One region of the Streptomyces peucetius genome, then DNA from elsewhere that is predicted to be linked to it. Evidence: riboswitches for the same ligand, from Rfam matches in the RefSeq annotation. Region 1 holds a riboswitch; each other region holds the start of a gene.
The links. Region 1 has a riboswitch for cobalamin ahead of OGH68_RS24455 (ribonucleoside-diphosphate reductase subunit alpha). Riboswitches for the same ligand answer to the same signal wherever they lie in the genome.
Positions count from the first base shown of each region.

Region 2: linked by a shared signal. The riboswitch ahead of OGH68_RS08055 (cobalamin biosynthesis protein) and the one ahead of OGH68_RS24455 (ribonucleoside-diphosphate reductase subunit alpha) in region 1 are both predicted to bind cobalamin.
Region 3: linked by a shared signal. The riboswitch ahead of OGH68_RS02445 (energy-coupling factor ABC transporter permease) and the one ahead of OGH68_RS24455 (ribonucleoside-diphosphate reductase subunit alpha) in region 1 are both predicted to bind cobalamin.
Region 4: linked by a shared signal. The riboswitch ahead of OGH68_RS30825 (ABC transporter substrate-binding protein) and the one ahead of OGH68_RS24455 (ribonucleoside-diphosphate reductase subunit alpha) in region 1 are both predicted to bind cobalamin.

Region 1 covers NZ_CP107567.1:5,279,255-5,286,288, forward strand. The annotation lists gene OGH68_RS24435 (tetratricopeptide repeat protein) at 1-92, shown strand, start outside; gene def (peptide deformylase) at 176-811, shown strand; gene OGH68_RS24445 (D-Ala-D-Ala carboxypeptidase family metallohydrolase) at 969-1,706, shown strand; gene OGH68_RS24450 (ribonucleotide-diphosphate reductase subunit beta) at 1,771-2,787, opposite strand; gene OGH68_RS24455 (ribonucleoside-diphosphate reductase subunit alpha) at 2,787-5,147, opposite strand; cobalamin riboswitch at 5,280-5,414, opposite strand; gene OGH68_RS24460 (GNAT family N-acetyltransferase) at 5,459-5,962, opposite strand; gene mctP (monocarboxylate uptake permease MctP) at 6,046-7,034, opposite strand, start outside.
Region 2 covers NZ_CP107567.1:1,744,550-1,751,583, reverse strand. The annotation lists gene cobO (cob(I)yrinic acid a,c-diamide adenosyltransferase) at 1-159, opposite strand, end outside; gene OGH68_RS08065 (putative cobaltochelatase) at 159-2,198, opposite strand; gene OGH68_RS08060 (cobyric acid synthase) at 2,335-3,840, opposite strand; gene OGH68_RS08055 (cobalamin biosynthesis protein) at 3,837-4,787, opposite strand; cobalamin riboswitch at 4,880-5,018, opposite strand; gene OGH68_RS08050 (hypothetical protein) at 5,152-5,373, opposite strand; gene OGH68_RS08045 (inorganic phosphate transporter) at 5,385-6,617, opposite strand; gene OGH68_RS08040 (class II aldolase/adducin family protein) at 6,826-7,034, shown strand, end outside.
Region 3 covers NZ_CP107567.1:509,242-516,275, forward strand. The annotation lists gene OGH68_RS02420 (TIGR03618 family F420-dependent PPOX class oxidoreductase) at 178-624, opposite strand; gene OGH68_RS02425 (hypothetical protein) at 1,249-1,398, shown strand; gene dhaK (dihydroxyacetone kinase subunit DhaK) at 1,649-2,641, shown strand; gene dhaL (dihydroxyacetone kinase subunit DhaL) at 2,698-3,309, shown strand; gene OGH68_RS02440 (PTS-dependent dihydroxyacetone kinase phosphotransferase subunit DhaM) at 3,306-3,713, shown strand; cobalamin riboswitch at 3,809-4,005, shown strand; gene OGH68_RS02445 (energy-coupling factor ABC transporter permease) at 4,035-4,724, shown strand; gene OGH68_RS02450 (energy-coupling factor ABC transporter substrate-binding protein) at 4,721-5,068, shown strand; gene cbiQ (cobalt ECF transporter T component CbiQ) at 5,075-5,824, shown strand; gene OGH68_RS02460 (energy-coupling factor ABC transporter ATP-binding protein) at 5,821-6,693, shown strand.
Region 4 covers NZ_CP107567.1:6,821,447-6,828,480, forward strand. The annotation lists gene OGH68_RS30815 (non-ribosomal peptide synthetase) at 1-2,371, shown strand, start outside; gene OGH68_RS30820 (MbtH family protein) at 2,368-2,577, shown strand; cobalamin riboswitch at 2,706-2,903, shown strand; gene OGH68_RS30825 (ABC transporter substrate-binding protein) at 2,941-3,978, shown strand; gene OGH68_RS30830 (FecCD family ABC transporter permease) at 3,975-4,988, shown strand; gene OGH68_RS30835 (ABC transporter ATP-binding protein) at 4,985-5,761, shown strand; gene OGH68_RS30840 (ABC transporter ATP-binding protein) at 5,866-7,034, opposite strand, start outside.

The DNA.
Region 1 (7,034 bases):
CGCCCGCCGGTCTGGTGCGGGGTCTGCTGGACGGCTGGGTGGCCGACAGCCCGGACTCCCGTGAGTGGCGGGATCTCGAGGAAGTCTGCTGACGCCTGCCCGTAGGCTGTACGGACGCGTAAGTGACCGGGCATCGGGCCGGGGATCGGGTACTGAGAAGGGCGCAGAGGCTGACATGGCGTCGCAGCAGCAGGAGACGGACGAGCAGGTCAACGACGGTTTCGTCGTGGACACGGAGAACTGCGAGGAGCGTGAGCGGGCGTACCGCGAGCGTGGTACCTCGCGTCCGATCACGGTCGTGGGCAACCCCGTGCTCCACAAGGAGTGCAAGGACGTCACGGAATTCGACGACAAGCTCGCCGCACTCATCGACGACATGTTCGCCAGCCAGAAGACGGCGGAGGGCGTGGGCCTGGCCGCCAACCAGATCGGTGTCGACCTGAAGGTCTTCGTCTACGACTGCCCGGACGACGAGGGCGTCCGGCACACTGGTGTCGTCTGCAACCCGGTCCTGGAGGAGCTGCCGCCCGAGCAGCGTGTCCTCGACGACTCCAACGAGGGCTGCCTGTCCGTGCCGACGGCGTACGCCTCGCTGGCCCGCCCCGACTACGCGGTGGTGCGCGGCCAGGACGCGCAGGGCAACCCGATCAAGGTGCGTGGCACGGGCTACTTCGCCCGCTGCCTGCAGCACGAGACCGACCACCTGTACGGGTATCTGTACATCGACCGGCTCTCCAAGCGTGAGCGCAAGGACGCGCTGAAGCAGATGGCCGAGGGCACCCCGCGTTACGAGGTCGTTCCCAACGACTGAGGCCGGCGTCTCATGGGCCCCGCTCCTTCCGGGCGGGGCCCCGTGCGTCACCGGGCCGTCATTGGACCGACAAATGACGGCTGCTCAGGGGATGTTGACGCGCGTCGACTGCCACGCCACTCTCAGCGGTACACCGCTTTCACATCATGGAGGCCCGATGCTGAGACGTACGGCCCGACTCCTCACGTCAATTGTCATGTTCATGGTGGCCGCGACGGCCGGGGTCGTGGCGACCGCCGGAACCGCCCAGGCCGACGACTGCTACACCTGGTCCCGCACTCTGTCCCAGGGCTCCTCCGGGTCCGATGTCCGCCAGCTCCAGATCCGGGTGTCCGGCTATCCGGGCTACGGCAGCGTCCTCGCCGTCGACGGGGAGTACGGGCCCGCCACCGCGGCCGCGGTCAAGCGGTTCCAGTCGGCCTACGGCCTGAGCGCGGACGGCGTGGCGGGCCCCGCCACGTTCAGCAAGATCTACGCCCTCCAGGACAGTGACTGCACGCCCGCCCACTTCAGCTACGCCGAACTCAACCGCTGCAACTCCACCTGGTCCGGCGGCGCGGTGAGCGCCGCGACCGCGAAGGCCAACGCACTGCGCACCATGTGGAAGCTGGAGGCCATGCGCCACGCGCTCGGTGACGAGCCGATCCGGGTGACGAGCGGCTTCCGCTCCTACTCCTGCAACAGCGCGGTCGGCGGCTCCTCCAGCAGCCGCCATCTCTACGGGGACGCGGCAGACCTCGGCGCCGGCTCGCACTCGCTGTGCACGCTGGCCAAGCAGGCCCGCTACCACGGATTCAGGGGCATCCTCGGCCCCGGCTACCCGGGCCACAACGACCACACCCACGTCGACCACCGGTCCAGCCGCTACTGGTCAGCCTCCAGCTGCGGCATCTGAGCCGGCACGGCGGCCCGCACCTCGGACGGCGAGGTGCGGGCCACCGCTGTGACGGGCACCGGGCTCAGAAGTCCTCGTCCAGGTCCACCGAGCCCTCCACGGCCACCTGGTAGGCGGACGGACGGCGTTCGAAGAAGTTCGTCAGCTCCTGGACGCCCTGCAGCTCCATGAAGGAGAACGGGTTCTCCGAGCCGTACACCGGGCCGAACCCGAGCCGGGTGAGGCGCTGGTCGGCGACGCACTGGAGGTACTCGCGCATCGACTCCGTGTTCATGCCCGGCAGGCCGTCACCGCACAGGTCCCGGCCGAACTGCAGCTCTGCCTCGACGGCCCCCGCAAGCATGTCGGTGACCTGCTGCCGAAGCTCGTCGTCGAAGAGGTCCGGCTCCTCCTTGCGGACGGTGTCCACGACCTCGAAGGCGAAGTTCATGTGCATCGTCTCGTCCCGGAACACCCAGTTGGTGCCGGTCGCGAGCCCGTGCAGCAGTCCGCGCGAGCGGAACCAGTAGACGTAGGCGAACGCCCCGTAGAAGAACAGGCCCTCGATGCAGGCCGCGAAGCAGATCAGGTTCAGCAGGAAACGGCGGCGGTCGGCCCTGGTCTCCAGCCGGTCGATCTTCTCCACCGAATCCATCCAGCGGAAGCAGAACTGCGCCTTCTCGCGGATCGACGGGATGTTCTCCACGGCGGCGAACGCGGCGGCCCGGTCGTCCGGGTCGGGCAGATACGTGTCCAGCAGCGTCAGATAGAACTGGACGTGCACCGCCTCCTCGAACAGCTGACGCGACAGATACAGCCGCGCCTCCGGGGAGTTGATGTGCTTGTAGAGCGTGAGCACCAGGTTGTTCGCGACGATCGAGTCACCCGTCGCGAAGAACGCGACCAGCCGGCCGATCAGATGCTGCTCACCGGGGGTGAGCTTGGCCAGGTCGGCGACGTCGGAGTGGAGGTCGACCTCCTCCACGTGCCAGGTGTTCTTGATGGCGTCCCGGTAGCGCTCGTAGAAGTCCGGGTAGCGCATGGGCCGGAGGGTGAGTTCGAAGCCCGGGTCGAGCAGGTTCTTGGCGTTGTTCTCCGACATTACTGACAGGCCTCGCAGGACTCGGGGTTCTCCAGGGAGCAGGCGACGGCCTCTTCGGGGCTCGCCTGCACGGGCACGGGCACGCTCGCGGACGCGGCGCGGGCGATGCGGGTCGCCGGGCGCGAGCGCAGGTAGTAGGTCGTCTTCAGGCCCTGCTTCCAGGCGTACGCGTACATCGAGCTGAGCTTGCCGATGGTCGGCGTCTCGAGGAACAGGTTCAGCGACTGGCTCTGGTCCAGGAACGGGGTACGGGCCGCGGCCATGTCGATCAGACCGCGCTGCGGGATCTCCCAGGCCGTGCGGTACAGGGCGCGCACGTCGGCGGGGACCCAGCCGAAGCCCTGCACCGAGCCGTTCGCCTCGCGCAGGGCCTCCCGGGTCTGCGCGTCCCACACCCCGAGCCTCTTCAGCTCGTCCACCAGGTAGGAGTTGACCTGGAGGAACTCGCCGCTGAGGGTCTCGCGCTTGAACAGGTTGGACACCTGCGGCTCGATGCACTCGTACACGCCGGCGATCGAGGCGATGGTGGCGGTCGGCGCGATGGCGAGCAGCAGGGAGTTGCGCATGCCGGTCTCGGCGACCCTGGCGCGCAGCGCCTCCCAGCGCTCGGGCCAGTTGAGCGCGGTGCCGTAGTGGTCGGGGTGCAGCACGCCGCGTGCCGTGCGGGTCTCGGTCCAGGCCGGCAGCGGGCCGTTGCGTTCGGCGAGGTCGCAGGAGGCCTCGTAGGCCGCCAGCATGATCCGCTCGGCGATCCTCGTGGAGAGTGCCTTCGCCTCGGGCGAGTCGAAGGGCAGCCGCAGCTTGAAGAAGACGTCCTGCAGGCCCATCGCGCCCAGGCCCACCGGGCGCCACCTGGCGTTCGACCGGCCGGCCTGCTCGGTCGGGTAGAAGTTGATGTCGACGACCCGGTCGAGGAAGGTCACCGCCGTGCGGACGGTCTCGTCCAGCCGGTCCCAGTCGATCCCGCCGTCGGCCTCCTCGTCGACGAACGCGCCCAGGTTGACCGAGCCCAGGTTGCACACGGCGGTCTCGCCGTCGTTCGTGACCTCGAGGATCTCGGTGCACAGGTTCGAGGAGTGGACGACCCGGCCCGGCTCCGCGGTCTGGTTGGCGGTGCGGTTGGCGGCGTCCTTGAACGTCATCCAGCCGTTGCCGGTCTGCGCGAGGGTACGCATCATCCGGCCGTACAGCTCGCGGGCAGGGACGGACTTGCGGGCCAGCCCGGCGGCCTCCGCCCGGCGGTAGGCGGCGTCGAACTCCTCGCCCCACAGGTCGACCAGCTCGGGGACGTCGACCGGGGAGAACAGCGACCAGTCGGTGTCCGCCTCGACGCGGCGCATGAACTCGTCGGGGACCCAGTGCGCGAGGTTCAGGTTGTGCGTACGGCGGGCGTCCTCGCCGGTATTGTCGCGCAGCTCCAGGAACTCCTCGATGTCCGCGTGCCAGGTCTCCAGGTAGATCGCGGCGGCGCCCTTGCGCCGGCCGCCCTGGTTCACGGCGGCGACCGAGGCGTCGAGGGTCTTCAGGAACGGCACGATGCCGTTGGAGTGCCCGTTGGTGCCCCGGATGAGTGAACCGCGGGCGCGGACGCGGGAGTACGAGAGGCCGATGCCGCCCGCGTGCTTGGAGAGGCGGGCGACCTGGTGGTAGCGGTCGTAGATCGAGTCGAGCTCGTCGAGCGGAGAGTCCAGCAGGTAGCAGGACGACATCTGCGGGTGGCGGGTGCCGGAGTTGAAGAGGGTGGGGGAGGAGGGCAGGTAGTCGAGTCGGCTCATCAGCCCGTACAGTGCGGCCACTTCGTCCACCGCGTGTGTGGTGTCGTCCTTGGCGAGTCCGGACGCGACGCGCAGCATGAAGTGCTGGGGCGTCTCGATCACTTCGCGGGTGATCGGGTGCCGCAGCAGGTAGCGGCTGTAAAGGGTGCGCAGACCGAAGTAGCCGAACCGGTCGTCCCCCTCGGGGTCGATCAGCGCGTCGAGCCGGTCCGTGTGCAGCGCGACGAACGAGGCCGTGCGGTCGGCGATCAGACCCTCGCGGTGGCCGACGGCGACCGAGGCGGAGAAGGACACCGCGCCCTGCCCGGCGGCCTCCTCCGCGATCGTGCGGGTGAGCAGACGCGCGGCCAGCCTGGAGTAGGCGGGGTCCTCGGAGATGAGGCCCGCGGCGGCGTCGGTGGCGAGGGAGCGCAGTTCGGCCTCGTCGGACCCGGCGTGCCGGCCGCGCAGCGCGGCGGCGGCGACCCTGCCGGGGTCGGTGTCGGCCAGGTCGGCCGTGAGGTCCGTCAGGAGCCGCAGCAGGGCGGTCCCGGGGCCGTCCTCCTGCCGGGTCGCTGAAACCGGATCGGCTGGCGCGATGGTCATGTGGTGCTCTCCCTCGCTCGGTTCTGGGCCGGCGGGGAGGCGGGGGCCGTGGCGGCGCGTACCTGGACAGCACGGCGCACGGCGTCCACCGGCCCATCCGCGAGGCCCGGACGTCTGGGCATCCGGATCGGTCGAACCGGATGCGCCGTCGGCAGGTCGTCGGACTCGTAACGGGCACGGCGAAGCGCACCTGAACACACCGTTGCGGGACAGTTCCGGATTCGCACCGGATTCCCCTGCGGCGACAGCGAGATGAGCATACATGTGGGGGCGGTTGGCTGAGCCACCCCCCACATGTTGTGTCGGGAGGTCTAGTAGAGCTCCAGCGCGTACGTCAGCAGCGGGACGGCCGGGATGGGGGACCAGTCCCGTTCGGGGGTGCGTACGAAGCCCAGCCGGCCGTAGACCCGGTGCGCCGCGTACATCGTGGGTTGCGTCGACAGCACCAGCCGTACGCAGCCGGGCGTCGCCCTCGCCCGTTCCGCGCAGGTGCGCACCAGCGCCTCGCCCGTGCCGCGGCCGCGTGCCTTCTCGTCCACGGCAAGCATCCGGAACTCGGCCTCGCCGGGCACCGCGATGTCGGCGAACGGGCCGCCGTCCGGCACGAACGCGACCCCGCCGAGCAGCGTGTCCGCCTCGTCGACGGCGACGTACACCTCTGCTTGCGCGTCCCGGCTCGCGACGTCGCGGAGCACGTCGGCGTACGGGTCCTCCTCGCCGAAGTCCAGCAGCCCGCCGTCGATGTACGCGCGGCACGTCAATTCGCCGAGCGCCGTGTACTCCTCGGGGCGGATTCTCCTGATGGTGATGTCCATGCCCGGCAGTGTGCATCAGAGCACGGCGAAGGGCCGCCGCATTTCCCCGGGGGGAGGTGCGACGGCCCTCGGCGCGCGATCGGTCAGTGACCGCCGGGCGCGCCGGCCGTGGCCGGCGGGAGCTCGACCTTGACGCCCGGGTCGCCCGCGTCGGCGGTGTAGTCGGACGGGCTGGTCTCGTCGATGCCGTCGGGGGCCTTGGCCGCCCGCAGGACGAAGGTGAGGACCACGGTCACGACGACGTTCAGCACGAACGCGGTGAGACCGATGTAGCCGATCTCGCCGATGCCCGGGATCATGTCCGACGAGCCGCCGAAGTGCTTCTGGGTCGGGCTGGCGACGCCGTACGCGGCGGCCGTGCCGTAGATCATGCCGACCGCCCAGCCGCCGATGAGCGCCCAGCGGTGGAACCAGCGGGTGAACAGGCCGCCCACCAGCGCCGGGAAGGTCTGCAGGATCCAGATGCCGCCCAGTAGCTGGAAGTTGATGGCGACCGTCTTGTCCATGGTGAGGACGAAGACCAGGGCGCCGACCTTCACCAGCAGCGAGACCAGCTTGGAGACCTTGGTCTCCTGCGCCGGTGTCGCGTCGGGTTTGATGAAGTCCTTGTAGATGTTGCGGGTGAACAGGTTCGCCGCGGCGATCGACATGATGGCCGCCGGGACCAGGGCGCCGATGCCGATGGCGGCGAAGGCGACGCCCGCGAACCAGGCGGGGAACATGTTCTCGAACAGCTGCGGGATGGCCAGCTGGCCGTTCTTGACGTTCACTCCGGCCGCGATCGCCATGAAGCCGAGCAGCGCCAGCAGACCCAGCATCACCGAGTACAGCGGCAGGATCGTGGTGTTGCGGCGGATCACCTCACGGCTGCGCGAGGAGAGCGTCGCCGTGATCGAGTGCGGGTACATGAAGAGCGCGAGTGCCGAGCCGAGCGCCAGGGTGGCGTAGCCCCAGTGACCGGCGTCGCCGGGCACGAGCGCCCCGGTCGGCTTGCCCGTCGCCTCGTTGACCTGCGAGAACTTCTCACTGGCGCTGGCGAAGATCGCGTCGAAGCCACCCAGCTTGATCGGGA
Region 2 (7,034 bases), 3.5 Mb from region 1:
GACCGGCCAGCCCTGGTTCCACGCCCGCAGCGCGAGCCCGAACGCGGCCGTGGACTTGCCCTTGCCGATGCCCGTGTGTACGAACACCAGCGGACGGTTGCGGCGCTGACGGGTGGTGAGCCCGTCGTTCGGTACGACGGACGGCTGTCCCTGCGGCATTACGCGGCCCTCCTGGTGGTGGATGTGTCCCGGACGTCCTTGACGAGCCCGGCGATCGATTCGGCCCGCAGCTCGTCGAGCGTGACGGCACTGCCGCCGAGCGATCCGGCGAGCGTGCCGGCCAGCCCGAGCCGTACCGGCCCGGCCTCGCAGTCCACGACGACGGCCGCGGTCCCCTCTGCGGCGTGCAGCCGCGCCGCGCGCAGTGCCGTCGGGAAGGCGTCACCGGCTCCGGCGGCGGTGGCCCGGCCGTCGGTCACGACCACCAGCAGCGGACGGCGCGACGGATCGCGCAGCCGCTCGACGCGCAGCACGTCATGGGCCTTCAGCAGCCCCTCGGCGAGCGGTGTACGGCCGCCGGTCGGCAGCGACTCCAGCCGGGCCGCCGCCGCGTCGACCGACGAGGTGGGCGGCAGCGCCAGCTCCGCGGCCCTGCCGCGGAAGGTGATCAGCCCCACCTTGTCGCGCCGCTGGTAGGCGTCCAGCAGCAGCGACAGCACCGCGCCCTTGACCGCGCCCATCCGCTTCCTGGCCGCCATCGACCCCGAGGCGTCCACCACGAACAGCACGAGGTTCCCCTCGCGCCCCTCACGGACCGCCTGCCGCAGATCGTCCCGGCGGACCACCAGCCCCTGTCCCATGCGCCCGCGGGCACGCTGGTGGGGAGCGGCGGCCTGGACGGTCGCCGCCAGATGCAGCTTGGTGAGCGCCCCCTGAGGCCGTCGTGCGCCGGTCGTACGCCCGTGGTCGGTGCGCGCCCGGGACCTGCGCCCCGCCGCGCCCTCACCGAGACCGGGCACGCTGAGCATCTTGGTCCGGAACGGCTCCGCGGCCCGTACGGGCTGCTGCTCGGCGCCGCGCCCGGTGCCGGGCGCGGGAGCGGGCGCCGGCTCGGACCCGGCGGCCTCGGGTGCCTCGGACGCGTCCGGCCCGCCGCCCTGCGGCGGCACCCCGCCACCGCCACCACCGTCGGGCCCGCCGTCCGGCCCGGGGTCGGGGTCCGGGTCCGGGTCGGGCTGGTCGTCCCCGCCGAACTCGTCCAGCGTCTCGTCGAGCTTCGACTCGTCCAGACCCGGCGCGTCGAAGGGATTGCGCCGCCTGCGGTGCGGCAGCGCCAGCAGCGCCGCCTGCCGCACGTCCTCCTCCGTGACCTCGCCCCTGCCCGCCCACGCCGCGAGCGCGGTCGCCGTCCGGGCCATCACGATGTCGGCACGCATGCCGTCGACCTCGAACGCCGCGCACGTCGCGGCGATCTGACGCAGCGCGACATCACCGAGAACCACGTGCGGCAACAGCTCCCGCGCCGCCGTGATCCGCTCGCGCAGCGCCTCCTCCTCGCCCGCCCAGCGCGCCGCGAAGCCCGCGGGGTCGTCGTCGTAGGCGAGCCTGCGCCGCACGACCTCCACCCGCAGATCCGGGTCGCGGGACGCCGCGACCTCCACGGTGAGCCCGAACCGGTCCAGCAACTGGGGGCGCAGCTCGCCCTCTTCGGGATTCATGGTCCCGACGAGCAGGAAGCGGGAGGCATGCCGTACGGACACGCCTTCGCGTTCGACGTACGAGGCGCCCATCGCGGCGGCGTCGAGCATGAGGTCCACGAGGTGATCGTGAAGAAGGTTGACCTCGTCCACGTAGAGGATCCCGCGATGCGCGTCGGCGAGCAGCCCCGGCTCGAACGCCTTCACGCCCTCCGAGAGCGCCCGCTCGATGTCCAGCGCGCCGACCAGCCGGTCCTCCGAGGCGCCGACGGGCAGCTCGACCAAGCGTGTGGGCCGCGCCTCCGCGGCTGCCGCCGCCTCGTGCGGACCGTCCGGGCACGACGGGTCCGGCGCGGCGGGCGCGCAGGAGAAACGGCACCCCGCGACGACGTCGAGGCCGGGCATCAGCGAGGCGAGCGCACGCACCGCGGTCGACTTCGCGGTGCCCTTCTCACCCCGCACGAGCACGCCACCGACCGCCGGACTGACCGCGTTGAGCAGCAGCGCCAGCCGCAGGTCGTCCATCCCGACGACCGCGGTGAACGGATAGGGGGTGCTCATCCTTTGATCACTCCTTCGTTTGAGCCGGGCGGGCGCAGCCCCGCCGGCTTCTGGGGCGCGGGCGTCCGGTGCAAGTTCCCACGGGCCGCCGGGCCCGCGGGAAGGGCGGGGCGGGGCAGCGGCCCGCCGCCGCCCCTCACGGCGCCCCCGGCGGCACGAACGGCAGCCCTGCCGGCGCCCCGCCCTCGATGAGCCGCAACAGCGCCTCCGTGTCGGCGTGTTCTTCGATCAGGTCGCCCAGCCGGTCCAGCTGTTCCTCCCGCAGCGCCCCGAAACTCGTGTCGGGGGCGGGCACGAAACGCCGGCCCGCCTGCGCGGCCACCTCCCGGAGGAACGCGCGCCGGAAGGCGTCGCTCTCCAGCGACCCGTGCCAGTGCGTCCCCCACACGGTGCCGACGCGGCAGCCGTCCAGGAAGGGTTCCCCGCCCGTCACCTCGGCGACGCCGTGATGGATCTCGTAGCCCTCGACGTGCTCGCCGAGTGCCTCGCCGACGGGCCGCTCAAGCGTCTTCTCCCGCGCGAACCGCACCCGAACCGGCAGCAGCCCGAGCCCTTCGACCTCACCGGCCCTGGACTCGACGTCGTCCTCGATGCGTTCGCCGAGCACCTGGAAGCCGCCGCAGATGCCCAGCACCGGGCGCCCCTCCGCCGCCCGCCGCGCCAGGGCGTCCGCGAGACCCCGCTCCCGCAGCCACGCCAGTGCCCGCACCGTCCCCCGGGTGCCCGGGACCACGACCAGATCGGCGTCCACGAGCTCCTCCGCACGGTCCACGAACCGCACCACCACGCCCGGTTCGGCCGCCAGCGCGTCGACATCGGTGAAGTTCGACATCAGCGGCACCGCGCAGACCGCGACCCGCAGCACGTCCTCACCGACGGGTGCCGTCACGGCCGACTCGCGTACCGCGCCCCGCAGGGACACCCGCAGACCGTCCTCCTCGTCGATGCCGAGCCCGTGCGCGTACGGCAGAACACCGTAGGTGCGCCGCCCGGTGAGGCCGTGCAGCATGTCGAGCCCCGGCTCGAGCAGCGACACGTCACCGCGGAACTTGTTGACCAGATAGCCCGCCACGAGCGACTGGTCCTCGGGGCCCAGCAGCGCCGTCGTACCGAAGAACTGCGCGAACACCCCGCCCCGGTCGATGTCGCCGACCACCAGCACCGGCAGCCGGGCCGCCCGCGCGATGCCCATGTTCACGATGTCCGTGCGCCGCAGATTGATCTCGGCCGGACTGCCCGCCCCTTCACAGATCACGGCGTCGTACGTGCCCCGCAGCTCCTCCAGGCATGCCATGACGGGCTCGAACAGCTCTCGTTGCCGGTTCCCGTGGTAGCCCTTGGCGCTCATCTCACCGACGGGCCTGCCCATCAGCACCACCTGGCTGGAGCGGTCGCTGCCGGGCTTGAGCAGCACCGGATTCATCAGCGCCGTCGGCTCCACACGCGCGGCCTGCGCCTGCATCGCCTGAGCCCGCCCGATCTCCGCGCCCTCACGCGTCACGAACGAATTGAGGGACATGTTCTGCCCCTTGAAGGGCGCGACCTTCACCCCCTGCCGCACCAGCCACCGGCAGATCCCGGCCGTGACGACGCTCTTGCCCGCGTCCGAGGTGGTCCCGGCGACCAGCAGCCCACCGCTCATGTCCGCCTCCGCTTCAGTGCTCCCGCCGCGAGCCGCGCGCCCGTACAGACAACCAGGGCCGCCGCCCCGACCCGGCGCGACAGCCGCACGGCCCGCTCGATGTCGCCGAACTGCACGGCCCGTCCCGTCCCGCCCAGCACCGGCCGGTGCTCGACCCGCCCGCCGTACGAGAGGGTCCCGCCCAGCCGCACGCCGAGCGCGCCCGCGAAGGACGCCTCCACGGGGCCCGCGTTGGGGCTCGGATGCTTGCCGGCGTCGGCCCGCCAGGCCCGTACGGCGCCCCGCGGGTCCGGCCCGCAGACGGCCGCCAGCACGGCGGTCAGCCGTGCGCCCGGCCAGCCGGCCACATCGTCCAGGCGGGCCGACGCCCAGCCGTAGCGCCGGTGTCGGGGCGACTTGTGTCCGACCATGGCGTCCAGGGTGTTCACCGCGCGGAAACCCACCAGCCCGGGCACGCCCGCCACGGCGCCCCACACGAGGGCACCGACGACCGCGTCGGAGGTGTTCTCGGCGACGGACTCGACGACGGCGCGCGCGATCTGCTGCTCGTTCAGGGCCTGCGGGTCCCGACCGCAAAGATGCGGAAGCCGCTCCCGCGCCGCCTCGACGTCCCCGGCGGCCAGCGCGTCACCGATCGCCGCGGCCTCGCGCCCGAGTGTCGTGCCTCCGACGACGGCCCAGGTGGCCGCGGCGGTCAGGGCGACGGAGGCCGTGGGGGAGCGGCGTACGGCGTGGGCAGCCAGGGCCGCCGCGGCCACGGCGCCGCCCGCGCACACGGCGGCGTGCAGGACGCCCCGGCCGCGGTGGTCACGCCACAGGGCACGCTCGACGGCGCCCGCGACCCGCCCGAACGCGGCGACCGGATGTCCCCGGCGGGGATCGCCGAGGAGTCGGTCGCCGATGAGGCCGGCTGCGGCGCCGTACAGGAAGATCCGGTCGGCACGCACGGGATCAGTGGGCCGGGAAGTGCTGGAGTCCGACGGACAGGGCGGTACCGCGGCCGGGCATGGCAGGAGTCCTCACTCAGGGTCCGCGCCCTGGTTCGACGTGACGGGCGGCGAGAGTTCCTGGCTCCCCGGGTGGTTGCTCCCCCGGGTGACAGTGGCGGGACCGCGCCGGATTCGCACCGGACTTCCTCTTCTGCCGCCGTTGATGGCCACGGCAGTCCACCACGTGCGCGAACGCCCGTCAACTCACCCTTGACCTGCGGCGGGACAGTGTGCCGAGTCCCACACCGGCGGACACGCGCAGGCCGGGCCGGACCCACCCGCGGGTGGCTCCGGCCCGGCCTGCGGGCGGACTGTCGGGACGTCAGGCGACGATCAGATAGATCCCGTAGGACACGGCCGCCGCGCAGAGCGCGAAGCAGGCGTACGCGCCGCTGCGGGCCAGCAGGCCGGAGCCTCCGGCCTGCTGCGCGGCCTCCTGCTTGGTCAGGCCCACGATGCCCACGGTGAACAGGCCCACCAGGGCGACGGTGGCGACGAGGCTCACGCCGAACACGGAGCCGAGGGCTACCCAGTCGATCTTCATGCTGCTGTTCCTTACACCGTGGCCGTACGAGCCGACTCGGGCTCGGCCGGGGCGGGGATCGTGGTCTTGAAGTCGCCGGCGGGCGGCGGGGTGACGGCCGCGATGGCGGTCGTGACGACTCCCGCCGGCTCGTCGGCCGCCGTGTCGACGTCGTTGACGTTGGTGTGGTCGACGACCTGGCGGCGCGAGATGAACCAGATCGCGATGCACGAGGCGACGAGGAAGACGGCGACGGCCGCGACACCCCAGTCACCCTGCTTGGTGACGAACTCGGAGCCCGCCGCGACGAGGCCCGCGGCCGGCAGGGTCAGGCCCCAGGCCACGAACATCCGGGTGGCGGTCGACCAGCGGACCACGCCGCCCTTGCGGCCGAGGCCCGCGCCCATGACGGCGCCGGAGCAGGAGTGCGTGGTCGACAGGGAGAAGCCGAGGTTCGAGGAGGCGAGGATCACGCTGGCCGCGCTGGTCTGGGCGGCGAAGCCCTGCTGCGGCTGGAGGTCCGTGAGGCCCTTGCCCATGGTGCGGATGATGCGCCAGCCGCCGAGGTAGGTGCCGAGCGCGATCGCCACACCGGCCGAGACGATGACCCACATCGGAGGGTTGGACCCGGGGGCGAGGACGTTGCCGGCGACAAGGGCCAGCGTGATGATGCCCATCGTCTTCTGGGCGTCGTTGGTGCCGTGGGCCAGGGAGACGAGGCCGGCGGAGGCGATCTGCCCGGCGCGGTACCCCTTGGCGGTGGCCTTCGCGTCGGTGTTCCTGTCGACCCGGTACGTCAGCCGGGCGGCCAGCATGGCGGCGAGGCCGGCCACGACCGGGGCCGCGACGGCCGGGATGAGCACCTTGGTGACGACGACGCCGCCGTTGACCCCGGCGAAGCCGACCGAGGCGACCGTGGCGCCGATCAGACCGCCCATGAGGGCGTGCGAGGAACTGGACGGCAGGCCCACCAGCCAGGTGAGCAGGTTCCATAGGATGGCGCCGACGAGCGCCGCGAAGATGACTTCAGGTGTGATGCCTGATTCGTCGACAAGTCCGCTGGAGATGGTCTTGGCGACCTCCACGGAGAGGAAAGCGCCGACGAGGTTCAGAACGGCGGACATGGCCACCGCGGTCTTGGGCTTCAGTGCGCCGGTCGAGATGGTCGTCGCCATCGCGTTGGCGGTGTCGTGGAAACCGTTCGTGAAATCGAACACGAGCGCTGTCACGATCACAATCGCGAGCAGCAGTGTGATGTGTTCCATTTACCCAGGCAATCGTTTGACGTCATTGACGCGAGGACCGTAGGCAACCTGGATGAACGGAAGGTGAACTGGGTTGGGCGCTGCGGTGTCCCCAAGTGCGGTCGACCGATTCCGCTTGTCCGATTTCGAACCTTCCCGGCGCTCACGGCAGCCACTCGAACACTGTGCGTGTTCCCGCGGCCGCGGACCCGGTGACAGGATCGCCGGCATGACTGATGAGGCGACCGGTGAAGCGACCGGTGAGGCACGGCGGGACGAGATCGAACAGGCGTGGCGGGACCTCGTGGACACCGCCCGCAGGACGGCGGCTGAAGGACTCGTCGTCGGCACATCGGGCAACGTCTCCGTACGGGTCGGCGAGCTCGTCCTCGTCACCCCTAGCGGAGTGCCGTACGAGCGGCTCACGGCGCGGGACAC
Region 3 (7,034 bases), 4.8 Mb from region 1:
CCGGCGGTGCCGGAGATCCCGCTCTGCGGAGTCAGGTGCATACCGGCCTCCTTTCTTGCTCGTCGAGTGACCAGTGCGGCGCGGCTCACGAGGACGACGTGATGTGCGAGTCCGCGGGCGGTGTGGTCGCCGTTCCCCGGCCGGGGTGGAGCCGTGCTGGTGGGGGCGATGCGCAGGTCAGGGGGAGGGCACCGGGCCGCCGGGCCGGAACCGCTCCACGCCGACGATGTGCCGCACCTTGACCGGGCGCACGATCACCGCGACCCGCTGCTCCCCCGGCATGATCCACTCGAAGCGCTCGCTGCCCAGATACTTGCGGGCCAGCCGGTCCATCCGGTCGTGCGCCTCCTGGCCCTCGACGAAGCGGGTCACCACACCGCTGATCTGCACTCGGTCGAAGGGATCGGTGGCGTCCGCGTGCGAGAGATAGACGCGGGGGTCGCGGCGCAGGTTCTCCTCCTTCACCCGGCCCACCGAGGTGTTGAAGGTCAGCTCCCCCTCGCCCTCCAGATCCACCCACATCGGACTCACCTGCGGTGCCCCGTCGGCGAACACGGTGCCGACGTACCAGAGGTTGGGTGCTTGCAGCCGGGCGCGGACGGCTTCGTCGAATGTCGCAGTCATCCCAGGAGGCTACCCACCGTGATCGGCGGGATGGCTCGGGGCGGGTAAAGCCGATGCCAGGGACCAGAGTTCAAGATCGATGCGGCGGGCATGCCGTGAGCACGGGAGTGCTGCGCCCGGTGATCGACAGTGCCCGGGCGGCGTGCTCGTTCATGAGTCCTCCGCAGATTGTCAGCCCACATTCTTGGGGGACGGCGGTAGGAACCAGGGGCACACACACGTCCGGTGGGCAGGCTCCAAAACCGGATGGCGTCGATACAAGCTCCGGCTCTCCGCGAAATCCGCCGCCCGCGACCGATGTGCCGCGCTCCTGGGCGGCGGCTACGGCCTCGTGAGCCCGGTGTCGGTCATGCGCGCCGCAGATGGTCGAGAAATGCGCGGGTGGCCGGGTGTGTGGGGGTGCGCGGCCACGCCAGGCGTCCCGTCACCGGGGGCGCGTCCGACAGGGGCAGGTAGCGGACGCCGGGGTGCGGGTTCGACGTCGCCCAGGCGTACGTCCGATCTGTCGAGGGCGCCCAGACCGGGCAGGTCTACACCCCATAAGGAACGTTTCCGTAGCTCAGGGCCCCATGCGAGTGGGGCCCTGTTCAGCGTGCGGACCTGCGCACGCGCGCCCGCCGGAGGATGCACGTCCTCGTCGGGGAGCAGCAAGCCCGTCTGGTGTGGCAGCTCGGTGACATCGGCTACGGAATCGTCGCCTGGTTCACCATGGTCGCCATCGCCCTCTCCTGCCGACAGCGCTGCACGCCCTGCGGGACTTCGAACGCCAGATGAAGGAAGGCAGCGGACTCGCACATCGCGTTCGACGCGTCGCTTCTCGGCAGCCCCCGCCTCGTCGATACTGGACATCGGCAACAGCAGCATCACCAGTTCCTGGCGACCGGTCAGTAGGGTCGGCATCAGCCCCGCCGGAACACCGCCCGGGGCCGCCGCAGACCGTCGGGCGCCACAACCCCATACATGCTGACTGATCAGACAGACCCCTGTTCAGGGGGCTGGCCGAGAACCTTCCCAGGAGGAACCGTTGAGGATGCTCATCAATGTGCCGGAGACCGTCGTCGCGGACGCGCTGCGTGGGATGGCGGCCGCGCATCCCGAGTTGGCCGTGGACGTGGACAACCGGGTGATCGTCCGGCGGGACGCGCCCGTCGCGGGGAAGGTGGCGCTGGTTTCCGGGGGCGGCTCGGGGCACGAGCCGTTGCACGGTGGGTTCGTCGGGCCCGGGATGCTCGACGGGGCGTGCCCCGGGGAGGTGTTCACCAGCCCGGTGCCCGACCAGATGGTCCGGGCCGCCGCCGCTGTCGACAGCGGCGAGGGCGTGCTGTTCGTCGTGAAGAACTACACCGGTGACGTCCTGAACTTCGACATGGCCGCCGAGCTCGCGGAGGACGAGGGCGTACGTCTGGCGAAGGTCCTGGTCGACGACGACGTGGCCGTGACGGACAGTCTGTACACGGCCGGGCGGCGCGGCACCGGGGCGACACTGTTCGTGGAGAAGATCGCCGGGGCCGCCGCCGAGGAGCGCGCTCCGCTGGAGCGGGTGGAGGCGATCGGCCGGCAGGTGAACGGGTCGTCCCGCAGCTTCGGCGTGGCGCTGAGCGCCTGCAGCACCCCGGCGAAGGGCGGCCCCACCTTCGACCTGCCCGCCGGGGAACTGGAGTTGGGCGTCGGTATCCATGGCGAGCCGGGGCGGGAGCGCCGCCCGATGATGACGTCGCGGGAGATCGCCCACTTCGCCGTCGATGCCGTCCTGGAGGATCTGCGCCCGTCGGGCCCGGTGATCGCGCTCGTCAACGGCATGGGCGCGACACCGCTGCTGGAGCTGTACGGCTTCAACGCGGAGGTCCAGCGGGTGCTGGCCGAGCGGGACGTGTCCGTGGCCCGCACGCTCGTCGGCAACTATGTGACGTCCCTCGACATGGCCGGCGCCTCGGTGACCCTGTGCCAGGTGGACGAGGAGCTGCTCAGGCTGTGGGACGCGCCGGTGCGGACCCCGGCGCTGCGATGGGGGTCGTGACCGGCTCAGCGCCGTACCGTCGTCGTCCGAACCGATCGACTCACCAGGGAGTTCCTGTGCTCGACGCCGAATTCTTCCGCCGCTGGCTGGCCGCCGTCGCCACCGCCGTGGACCGGGAGGCGGACCGACTGACCGAGTTGGACTCGGCGATCGGTGACGCGGACCACGGCAGCAATCTCCGGCGCGGGTTCACGGCCGTCGGCGCCGCGCTGGAGAAGGAGCCGCCGGCCACACCGGGTGCGGTGCTGGTGCTGGCCGGACGGCAGTTGGTGTCGACGGTCGGCGGCGCGTCGGGGCCGCTGTACGGGACGCTGCTGCGGCGCACCGGCAAGGCGCTGGGCGACGAGGCGGAGGTGACACCCGCGCAGTTCGCACAGGCGCTGCGGGCCGGGGTCGCCGCGGTGGCGCAGCTGGGCGGTGCCAAGGCGGGCGACAAGACGATGCTGGATGCGCTCGAGCCCGCGGCGGCGGCGCTCGGCGACAGTACGGAGTCGTTCGCCGCGGCCCGCGAGGCGGCCGAGCAGGGGGCGCTGGCGACGGTGCCGATGCAGGCGCGCAAGGGCAGGGCGAGTTACCTCGGTGAGCGCAGCATCGGGCACCAGGACCCGGGAGCCACGTCGTCCGCCCTGCTGGTCGCCGCACTGGCCGAGACGGTGGAGGCGCCGTGAGCGACGGCAGGCAGGTCGGGATCGTCCTCGTCTCCCACAGCCGGGAGGTCGCCGCGGCTGTCGCCGAGCTCGCCAAGGGGCTGGCGGGCGGCGGCACAGCGCCGGTGGCACCGGCCGGCGGCACATCGGACGGCGGTCTCGGCACCAGCGCGGAGCTGATCACCGCGGCGGCCGAGCAGGTGGACGGCGGCGCGGGCGTCGCGGTCCTGGTGGACCTGGGCAGCGCCGTGCTGACGGTCAAGGCACTGCTCGCCGAGGGCGACGAACTGCCCGAGGGCACCCGGCTGCTGGACGCGCCGTTCGTGGAGGGCGCGGTGGCGGCCGTGGTGACGGCCTCCGCGGGGGCCGATCTGGACGCGGTCGAGGCCGCGGCCTCGGAGGCGTACGGCTACCGCAAGCAGTGACGCGGGGCGGCCCGCGGCCGGGGGTGTGGCGAACGGCTCACCCGGCCGCGGGCCGATGCGCCCGTGCGCGGCTTGTGATGTCGCTGGTGGGCGCATTACTGTCACGGGGCCTTGGTGTTCGGGAAACCGGTGAAGTACCGGTGCGGCCCTCGCCACTGTGATCGGGAAGTCCGGCTCCACCCCCTCACGGGGAGCCACTGGGACACCGCGTGGACGCGCGGTGCCCGGGAAGGCGGAGCACGGGCGGCATGACCCGTCAGCCAGGAGACCGGCCAGGGTGCGTTGTCCATCCACGAGGTGCTGGAGAGGGTCTCCCACATCATGCATATCGCCGAGGGGTATCTGCCCCCGCTGCACGCGGCCGCCTGGGGCGTCGCGTCGGCCCCTTTCGTCGTCCATGGCGCACGGGCCCTGACCCGCGAGGTCCGGGCCAATCCCGATTCGACCCTGCTGCTCGGCGCGTCGGGCGCCTTCACGTTCGTCCTGTCCGCGCTGAAGATCCCGTCGGTGACCGGCAGCTGCTCGCACCCGACGGGCACCGGTCTCGGCGCGATCCTGTTCAGACCGCCGGTCATGGCGGTGCTCGGCACCATCACGCTGCTCTTCCAGGCGCTGCTGCTGGCGCACGGCGGTCTGACCACGCTCGGCGCCAACGTCTTCTCGATGGCGGTCGTCGGCCCCTGGGCGGGGTACGGCGTGTACCGGCTGCTGCGCCGGTTCGATGTGCCGCTGATGGTCGCCGTGTTCTTCGGCGCGTTCACCGCCGACCTGTCCACGTACTGCGTCACCAGTGTGCAGCTGGCCCTCGCGTTCCCCGACCCGGGGAGCGGTGTGCCGGGCGCGCTGGCGAAGTTCGGCGGGATCTTCGCCGTCACGCAGCTGCCGCTGGCGGTCAGCGAGGGCCTGCTCACCGTGCTGGTGATGCGGCTGCTCAGCCGCTCCAGCAAGGGTGAACTGACCAGGCTCGGCGTGCTGGTTCCGGGTACGAAGAAGGAGGCCGCGGTCCGATGAGCCGTAACGCGAGGATCAACACCCTGCTGCTGCTGGCCGTGGCGGCCCTGGCCGTCCTGCCCCTGGTCCTGGGACTCGGGGACCACAAGGAGGAGCCTTTCGCCGGCGCGGACGGGGAGGCGGAGGCGGCGATCACGGAGCTCGAGCCGGATTACGAACCGTGGTTCTCACCGCTGTACGAACCGCCGTCGGGCGAGGTCGAGTCGGCGCTCTTCTCCCTGCAGGCGGCGCTCGGCGCGGGTGTGCTGGCGTACTACTTCGGGCTGCGCAGGGGCCGGCGGCAGGGCGAGGAACGGGCCAGGGCCGCCGCAGAGGGCTCCGACACCACGACACCGGCGGCGTAGCCGCCGATGCTGCCCATCGACGTGGCGGCGCACAGCAGTCGCTGGCGCCGCCGTCATCCGTGCGAGAAGGCCGCCCTCGGGCTCGGCCTGACGGTGACCGCCGTCTGTCTGCCGCCGTGGCCGGGCGCCGTCCTCGTCGGCGCGGCTACGCTCGCCGTGCTGCTCGGTCCGGCCGGTGTGGCGCCGCGCCGGCTCTGGCGGGCGTTCCGCATCCCGCTGGGGTTCTGTGTCACCGGCGCCGTGCCGCTGCTGTTCGCGGTGGGCGGCCCTGACGGCCCGGTCGCGTTCGCGCCGGACGGGCCGCCGGAGGCCGTGCGGCTGCTGCTGCGCACCTCGGCCGCCTCGCTGGGCGTGCTGCTGTTCGCCTTCACGACGCCGATGTCGGACCTGCTGCCCCGGCTGGTGAAGGCGGGCGTGCCGCCCGCGGTGGTCGACGTGGCGCTGGTGATGTACCGCATCAGCTTTCTGCTGCTCGACGCCATCGGCAACATCCGCCAGGCCCAGGCCGCCCGCCTCGGCCACACGACCAGGGCCGCCGCCTGGCGCTCGCTCGCCGGCCTCGGGGCGACCGCGTTCGTGCGCGCCTTCGACCGGGCGAGCCGGCTCCAGACGGGGCTGGCGGGCCGCGGGTACGACGGCACACTGCGCGTGCTGGTGCCCCGGGCCCCGGTGTCCCGCACGTTCCTCGGCGGGGTCGCCGCGCTGCTGACGGGCATCGTCGTCCTCACTCTCGTGCTCGAAAGGTTTGCCCTGTGATCGTGGAACTCGTCGACGCCGGTTACGCCTACGAGGACGGACCCGCCGTGCTCAGCGGCGTCGGTCTCGGCCTTGCGGAGGGCAGATCGACCGCGCTGCTCGGACGCAACGGCAGCGGCAAGACGACCCTGCTGCGGCTGCTGAGCGGCGGGCTGCGGCCCGCGACCGGCCGGCTGCGCCTGTGCGGCGAGCCGGTGACCTACGACCGGGCCGGGCTGACCCGGCTCCGTACGACGGTGCAGCTGGTTCTGCAGGACCCGGACGACCAGTTGTTCGCGGCATCCGTCGAGCAGGACGTGTCGTTCGGGCCGATGAACCTCGGACTGGACGAGGACGAGGTACGGGCCCGGGTGGACGAGTCCCTGGCCGCGATGGACATCGTGGCGCTGCGCGACCGGCCCACGCATCTGCTCTCGTACGGGCAGCGCAAACGGGCCGCGATCGCCGGCGCGGTGGCGATGCGGCCGCGGGTGCTGATCCTGGACGAGCCGACCGCGGGGCTCGATCCGCACGGGCAGGAGCGGCTGCTCGAGGTGCTCGGTGGTCTGGGGGCGGCGGGGACGACGGTCGTCATGGCGACGCACGACGTCGATCTCGCCCTCCGCTGGGCCGACGACGCCGCCGTGCTGACCCCGGACGGCCTGCGGACCGGGCCGGCGCGTGAACTCCTGGCCGACCGGGCTCTGCTGGACGCGGCGCGACTGCGCATGCCGTGGGGCACGGCGGTCGCGGAACTGCTGCGGGCGCACGGGCTGCTGGGCGGCGGGCAGGAAGGTCCGCGTACGGCGGAGGAGTTGGCGGGGTGGCCGCCGGGCGGCGGAGTGGCCGGGCGGGTCCCCGCCCCGCCCCGGACCTCGTCGCGGGGCTGACGCCGGGCGGCGCCGGCTCCGCGCGCCGCCCATGGGAGCCCCGGGCCCGCGAACCGGGGGTGTGGCCTGTGCCCAGGACCCGGCGCTGTCCGAGCGCGACACGCGCCGGCCGCGGGCCGCCGGTGCGCACGGCTGCCCTCGGCGGGCGGACAGCACGTTGTCGCGCGTACCCGGCCCCGGCGGTGGGCAGGGCCCCGGCCCGCGGAACGCCGACCACCGGCCGGTACGCCCGGCCGCCCTGCCCCGTCACGTGCCCATCCTCCGGCCGCCGGCGCGCCAGGCGTCGCACCGCGATGCGTCCGCCCGCATAGGAGGGGGCCGAGGCCGGCCGGCGCGGCACG
Region 4 (7,034 bases), 1.5 Mb from region 1:
CATGATCCTGCCTCCGTCCCTGGTGTCGGCGCTGCCGCCCGGCTGCGAACTGCCCGAGGGGTCGACCGTCCTGGTCGGCACCGAGACCGTGCCGCCGGACCTGTTCGAGCGGTTCGGCGCCACGGCCCACCTGATCTGCGCCTACGGCCTCACCGAGGCGACGGTCAACTCCACGCTGTGGCCCGCCCGCGAGCACGGCGGCAGCCCGTCCGGCCGGGTCCCCATCGGCCGGCCCGACCCCAACACGCGCTGCTACGTGCTCGACGACCGTCTGCGGCCCGTCCCGCCCGGTGTGGTGGGCGAGCTGTACGTCTCCGGGCGCGGCCTCGCCCGCGGCTACCTCGGCAAGGCGGGTCTGACCTCGGAACGGTTCGTCGCCGACCCGTTCGGGGAGCCCGGCAGCCGGATGTACCGGACCGGTGACCGGGCCCGCTGGCGCCGGGACGGCAACCTCGACTTCCTCGGCCGGGTCGACACCCAGGTCAAGGTGCGGGGCTTCCGGATCGAACTCGGCGAGATCGAGGCGGCGCTCGGCGGACACCCGTCGGTCGCCCAGGCCGCCGTACTGCCCGACCGCGACGGCGACATCGTCCGCCTGATCGGCTACGCGGTGCCCGAGGCCGGTGAACTCGACCCGCAGCAGCTGCGCGCCCATGTGGCCGGGCTGCTGCCCGAGTACATGGTCCCGGCGCTCGTGGTGCCGCTGGGCGGGCCGCTGCCGCTCACGCCCAACGGCAAGCTGGACCGCAAGGCGCTGCCCGCGCCGGACTGGTCGGCGATGACCGGCGACGCCCGCCCGGCCACCGAGACGCAGGCCCGGCTCGCCGAACTGTTCTGCGAGATCCTCAAGCTGGACGGCGTCGGCGTGCACGACAACTTCTTCGCGCTCGGCGGCCACTCCATGGCCTCGATGAGGCTCCTGGGCCGTATCCGCACCGAGTTCGGGGTCGAACTGAGCATCAGGGACGTCTTCGACGCGCTCACGGTGGCCGGCATCGCCGGCAAGCTGGAGGGCGCGGCCGCCGCCCGTCCCGCGCTGCGCCCCGCCCAGGAGCGCGACGAGCCGCTGCCGGTCGCGCCCGTCCAGCGCCCGCAGTGGGAGTCGTACCACCGGAGCCCCGGTTTCGACCACGCGCTCGTCCTGCGCTCCACGGGCGGGATCGACGAGGACGCGCTCTCCGCCGCCCTCGCCGATGTGGTGGCCCGGCACGAGCCGCTGCGCACAGCGTTCACCGAGCGCAGCGGCGCGGCGTTCCAGCGGCCGGCCCAGGCCCCGGCGCTCGCCGTGGAGTCGTGCGCCGGCCTCGACGCCCGCCTGGCCGAACTCGCCGCTGAGGCACCGGACCTGGAGACGGAGGCACCGCTGCGGGCGCGCCTGCTCACCGGCCCCGACGGCAGCCAGGCACTGCTGCTGACCATGCACTACCTCGCGGTGGACGAATGGTCGGTGGTCCCGCTGTTCCGCGACCTCACCGCGGCCTACGCGGCCCGTACCGAGGGCCGGGCACCGGCCTGGGAGCCGCTGCCGGTCACCTACGCGGACTACACCCGCTGGGCGCACGAGGTCCTGGGCGACCTCACCGATCCGGACAGCCGGGGCGGGCAGCAGCTCGCCTACTGGCGCCGGACGCTGGGGGACGTACCCGCGAAGCTGGCGCTTCCGGCGGACGGCCCGCGCCCGGCGGCCTCCGACGGGTCCGGCCGAGCCGCCGACCATGTCGGGTTCGTCCTCGACGAGGAGCTGCACGCGGCCGTGGACGGGCTCGCCCGCGCCACCGGCACCAGCATGTTCATGGTGCTGCACTCGGCCCTGGCAGCCCTGCTCACCGCCCACGGCGCCGGCACCGACCTGCCCATCGGTACGATGGTCGCCGGCCGCACCGACGACCAGCTCGCCGACCTGGTCGGCTGCTTCCTCAACACGGTCGTCCTGCGCACCGACACGGCGGGCGACCCGACCTTCGCGGAGCTGCTGACCCGGGTGCGGGAGACCACGCTGAGCGCCCTGGACCGGCAGGACGTCCCGTTCGACGAGGTTGCCCGGGCGACCGGTCTGCCGCCCGAGGGGCCGCAGGTCATGGTGGTCCACCACGAGCAGGCCGACCTGGAGCAGCTGGAAGGCGGTGTGGGCTCGCTGGAGGCCGTACCGACCGGCTCGGCTCGGGCGGACCTGACCCTCAGCTTCTACGAGCCGCGCGGGGAGGGCCCGGTGCACTGCGGGCTGATCCACGCGACCGACCTGCTGGGCACCGCCAAGGCGCGGCGGCTGGCCGACGAACTCCAGGCGCTGCTGCGCACCGTGGCGGCCGATCCTGAGCGGCCGCTCTCCGAGCTGTTCACCGTACCGTCCAAAAGGAGTGACAACGCATGAGCACCAACCCGTTCGAGGACCCGCAGGGCACCTTCCTGGTCCTGGTCAACGACGAGAACCAGCACTCGCTGTGGCCGTCCTTCGCCGAGGTGCCGGCCGGGTGGCGGACCGCCTTCGGCCCGGACACCCGTGAGACGTGCCTCGCCCACGTGGAGTCGAACTGGACAGACCTGCGCCCGGCGAGCCTCGTCGCCCGGCAGGGCTGACGCGGGCCCGCCGTGCGGCCACCCCGCGGTGAGGAGCGATCCCGCCGCGGGGCGGCGGCGTTCGCACGCGCCGTCGACCGTCCCGGGCGGGAGGCCAGGCCGCTCCCCGGCCGACTCGCGGGGCGCTGTGGTAGCTTGCGCAAGCCAGTCGCACTCCGTACGAGGACGTACGTGAGTCAGGGAATCCGGTGCGAATCCGGAACTGACGCGCAGCGGTGAGGGTGACGGGCGGGCACACAGCCACTGGACCACGGGAACAGGTCCGGGAAGGCGCCTCGTCCGGGAGACCCCGAGTCCGAAGACCTGCTGGCGGACCGTACGAACGGGCCTCGCGCAAGGGCCCTCGACGCTGAGGAATCCGCTGTGCCCATCACGCACGCCAAGACCCTGTCCACCCTGCTCCTGTGCGGGGCCCTGCTGCTGACCTCCGGGTGCGGCACGGGCACGTCCGGCCCATCGGCGTCGGCGCCCTCCACCGAGTCCCGAGTGATCGACAACTGCGGGCGGAAGGTGTCCTTCGCGGGTGACGGGCCGCGGCGCGCGGTCTCGCTGAACCAGGGGACCACCGAGATCATGCTCTCCCTCGGCCTCGCCGACCGGATGGCGGGCACCGCCATGTGGACGGACCCCGTGATGAAGGGGCTGGAGAAGGCCAACGCCGGCGTTGAGCGGCTGGCGGAGAACAACCCGTCCTTCGAGAAGGTGCTCGACACCGAACCCGACTTCGTCGCCGCCTCGTTCGCGTCCACCCTGGGCAAGGGCGGTGTGGCCACGCGGGAGCAGTTCGAGCAGCTGGGCGTGCCCACCTACCTCTCCCCGTCGGACTGCCAGGGCAAGGACAACAGCGGCGACGGCGACGGTGTCCGCACCGCACCACTGAGCGTGGACACGGTCTACGGCGAGGTGCGCGACCTGGCCCGCGTCTTCGGCGTCGAGGAACGCGGCGAGGAACTGGTCGGCCGGCTCCAGGCACGGGTGGAGAAGGCGACGGCGGGCCTCGACGCCTCGGACGTCACCCTCCTGTACTGGTTCGCCAACTCCGAATCCCCCTATATGGCGGGATGCTGCGGCGCTCCCGGCATCATCACCCGAGAACTCGGCGCGAAGAACGTCTTCGACGACACCACGGAGGAATGGCCGCAGATCAACTGGGAAACCGTCGCCGACCGCAACCCCGACGTCCTCGTGATCGGCGACCTCACCCGGAAGTCGCAGACCGCGGAGAGCGCCGCGAAGAAGATCGCTTTCCTGGAGTCCGACCCGGTCACCCGGAACATGGACGCGGTACGAAACAAGCGGTACGTCCTGCTCAGCGGCCAGGCCATGAATCCGACGATCCGCACCGTCGAGGGCGTCGAGCAGGTCGCCGCCGCCCTGCGCGCGCACGGCAGGACGAAGTGACGGCGACCCTGTCGCGCACGGCGGTGGGGCTCGTGATCCTCGTCCTGTCCGTCGCCCTCGCCATCACCGTCGGCCCGGCGGACATCGGCATCGTCGACGTCTGGTCCGCCGTAGCCTCCCATCTCGGCGGGGACGCCTCCGGCCTCACCCCGATCCGCGACGGGATCGTGTGGAACCTCCGGCTGCCCCGCACGCTGCTGGCAGCGGTGTGCGGGGCCGGACTCGCCGTGTGCGGCGCGGTGATGCAGTCCCTGCTGCGCAATCCGCTCGCGGATCCCTTCGTCCTCGGAGTCTCCTCCGGGGCCTCGACCGGAGCCGTCGTCGTGGTGGTCCTCGGCGTGGGCGGGGGAGCGCTCTCGATCTCCGGGGGCGCCTTCGTCGGCGCCGTGGTCTCCTTCGCGCTGATGCTGGTGCTGAGCCACACGCTCGGCGGCACCACCGACCGGGTGGTGCTCTCGGGTGTCGCTGCGATGCAACTGTTCTCCGCGCTGACCTCCTTCGTCGTGGTCACCTCCGCCGATGCCGAGACCACTCGGGGCGTGCTCTTCTGGCTGCTCGGCTCGCTCAGCGGCGCGGGCTGGGCCGACGTACGGCTCTGCCTCGTGGCCCTCGCGCTCTGTCTCGTCGTGTGCCTGGGACACGGCCGCACCCTCGACGCGTTCGCCTTCGGGCAGGACGCGGCGGCGACGCTGGGCGTGAACGTGGCCCGTACCCGGCTGGTGCTGCTGACCGTCACGGCGCTGCTCACGGCCGCTCTGGTCAGCTCGGCGGGCGCCATCGGCTTCGTCGGGCTCGTCCTGCCCCATGCCGCCCGCGCCCTGGTGGGACCGGGCCACGGCAGGCTGCTGCCCGCCGCCGCGCTGGGCGGAGCCGTCTTCCTCGTGTGGATCGACACCTTCGCCCGTACCGTCCTGGAACCCCAGGAGGTGCCCGTGGGCGTCATGACCTCCCTGGTCGGCGTGCCCGCCTTCGTCCTCGTGCTCTACCGGGCCCGGAAGGCCACCTCATGACACTCGAAGCGGACCGCGTCTCACGCACGGCCGACGGCCGGCTGATCCTCGACGGCGTCAGCCTCGGCCTGCGCCCCGGCGCCGTGACCGGGCTCCTGGGGCCGAACGGATCCGGGAAGTCCACACTGTTGCGTCTGCTCGCCGGGGTCCTCGCTCCGGCCTCGGGGGTCGTCACCCTGGACGGCGATCCGCTGCACGGGCTGCACCGCCGGGACGTGGCCCGTCGCGTGGCCGTGGTCGAGCAGCAGGCGGACACCCTCGTCGAGCTGACCGTCGCCGACGTCGTACGCCTGGGGCGCATCCCGCACCGGCGCGCCTGGGCGCCCGCCGCGCCGGGGGAGGAGAAGGCCGTTCAGGCCGCGCTCGAGCGCACCGGTCTGGCCGATCGCGCCGGGCAGCCGTGGCGCACCCTGTCCGGAGGCGAGCGCCAACGCGTCCAGATAGCCCGCGCTCTCGCGCAGGAACCGCGCGAACTGCTCCTCGACGAGCCGACCAACCATCTCGACATCCAGCACCAGTTGGACCTGCTGGAGCTGGTCGCCGAGCTCCCCGTGACCTGCCTCGTCGCCCTGCACGACCTCAACCTCGCCGCGATGTACTGCGATCACGTCGTCCTGCTCGACCGTGGGCGGCTGGTGGCCCAGGGCACCCCGTGGGAGGTGCTGACCGAGGGCCGGATCGCCGACGTCTACGGCGTGCGGGCCGTGGTCGGCGACCCGGACGCGAACGGCCGCCCGCACATCCGGGTGGTGGGCATCGGCGCCCGTAGGTGAGACCGCACGCGGCGTCCCGGCAGCGCGCCGACGGGGCTTCGGTGCCGGGACGGCAGGGTGCCCCGGTGCCGGGACGCCCCGTCGTCGCGTCCGCCGCGCGGTCGTCAGCCCGCCGGAGTGGCGGAGCCGACCGGGTCCAGGCCCTTCCCCGGCGCCTCGTCGTCCGCCGACTCCCGCCGGCTGTCCGACCACGCCTCCCACAGCGCGGCGTACCGCCCGCCCGCCGCGACGAGTTCGTCGTGCGTGCCGGTCTCGACGATCCGCCCCTGGTCGAGGACGACGACACGGTCCGCGGTCGCCGCCTGCGGGAGGCGGTGGGCGACCACCAGGCCCGTACGTCCCTCCAGGGCCCGCAGCGCGGCCTCCTCCAGGACGCGCGCACCCGCGCTGCCCGCGTCGGCGGTGGCCTCGTCCAGGATGGCGATCGGCGGGTCCGCGAGGACCAGCCGGGCCAGGGCCAGGTGCTGCGCCTGGGTCACCGTCAGCCGGTGCCCGCCCTCGCCGACGACCGTGGCCAGGCCGTCGGGCAAAGCGTCGGCCCACTCCAGTGCCCTGACGCGGGCCAGGGCGGCGCGCAGTTCCTCGTCCGTCGCCTCCGGCCGGGCCAGCCGCAGGTCCTCGGCCAGCGGTCCCGCGAACACGTGCACCTCCTGGCTGATGAGCGTCACCGCGCGCCGCACGCCGGCCGGGCCCAGCTCGCGGACGTCGACGCCGCCCAGGGCGATCGACCCGCTCCCCGGCGTGTGGACGCCGGCGATGACCTTGGCCAGCGTGGTCTTCCCGGCGCCGCTGGCCCCCACCAGGGCGACCCGCTCCCCGGTGCGCACCTCCAGGTCGACGTCCCGCAGCACGGGACGGCCGGCGACGTACTCGTGGCTGAGAGCGGTCACCTTGACCGCGCCGTCCACCGGAGCGCTCCCGCCCTTCTCAGCGCTCTCGGCCGGGAGGTTCGACACGCCGATGAGGCGGGCGAAGCTCGCGCCCGCCGACTGGGCGTCGTCGATGAGGAACAGCGTGGCGTTGATCGGGTTGAAGAGGCTGTGGAAGTACAGCGCCGCGGCGGTGGCCGTACCGATGCTGACCGAGCCGCTGTCGACCAGCAGGAAGCCGGTGCCGAGCATGGCGGCGAGGCCAATGAACTCGCCGAGGTTCAGCCGTGAGAAGAACCCGGTGACGATGTGGAGCCCGCGGAGCGCCAGGTCGCGTGCCGATGCCGAACGGCCCTCGAGGAGCGCCGCGTGGGTGCTGTTCAACCGGAAGGCGCTCACGGTCC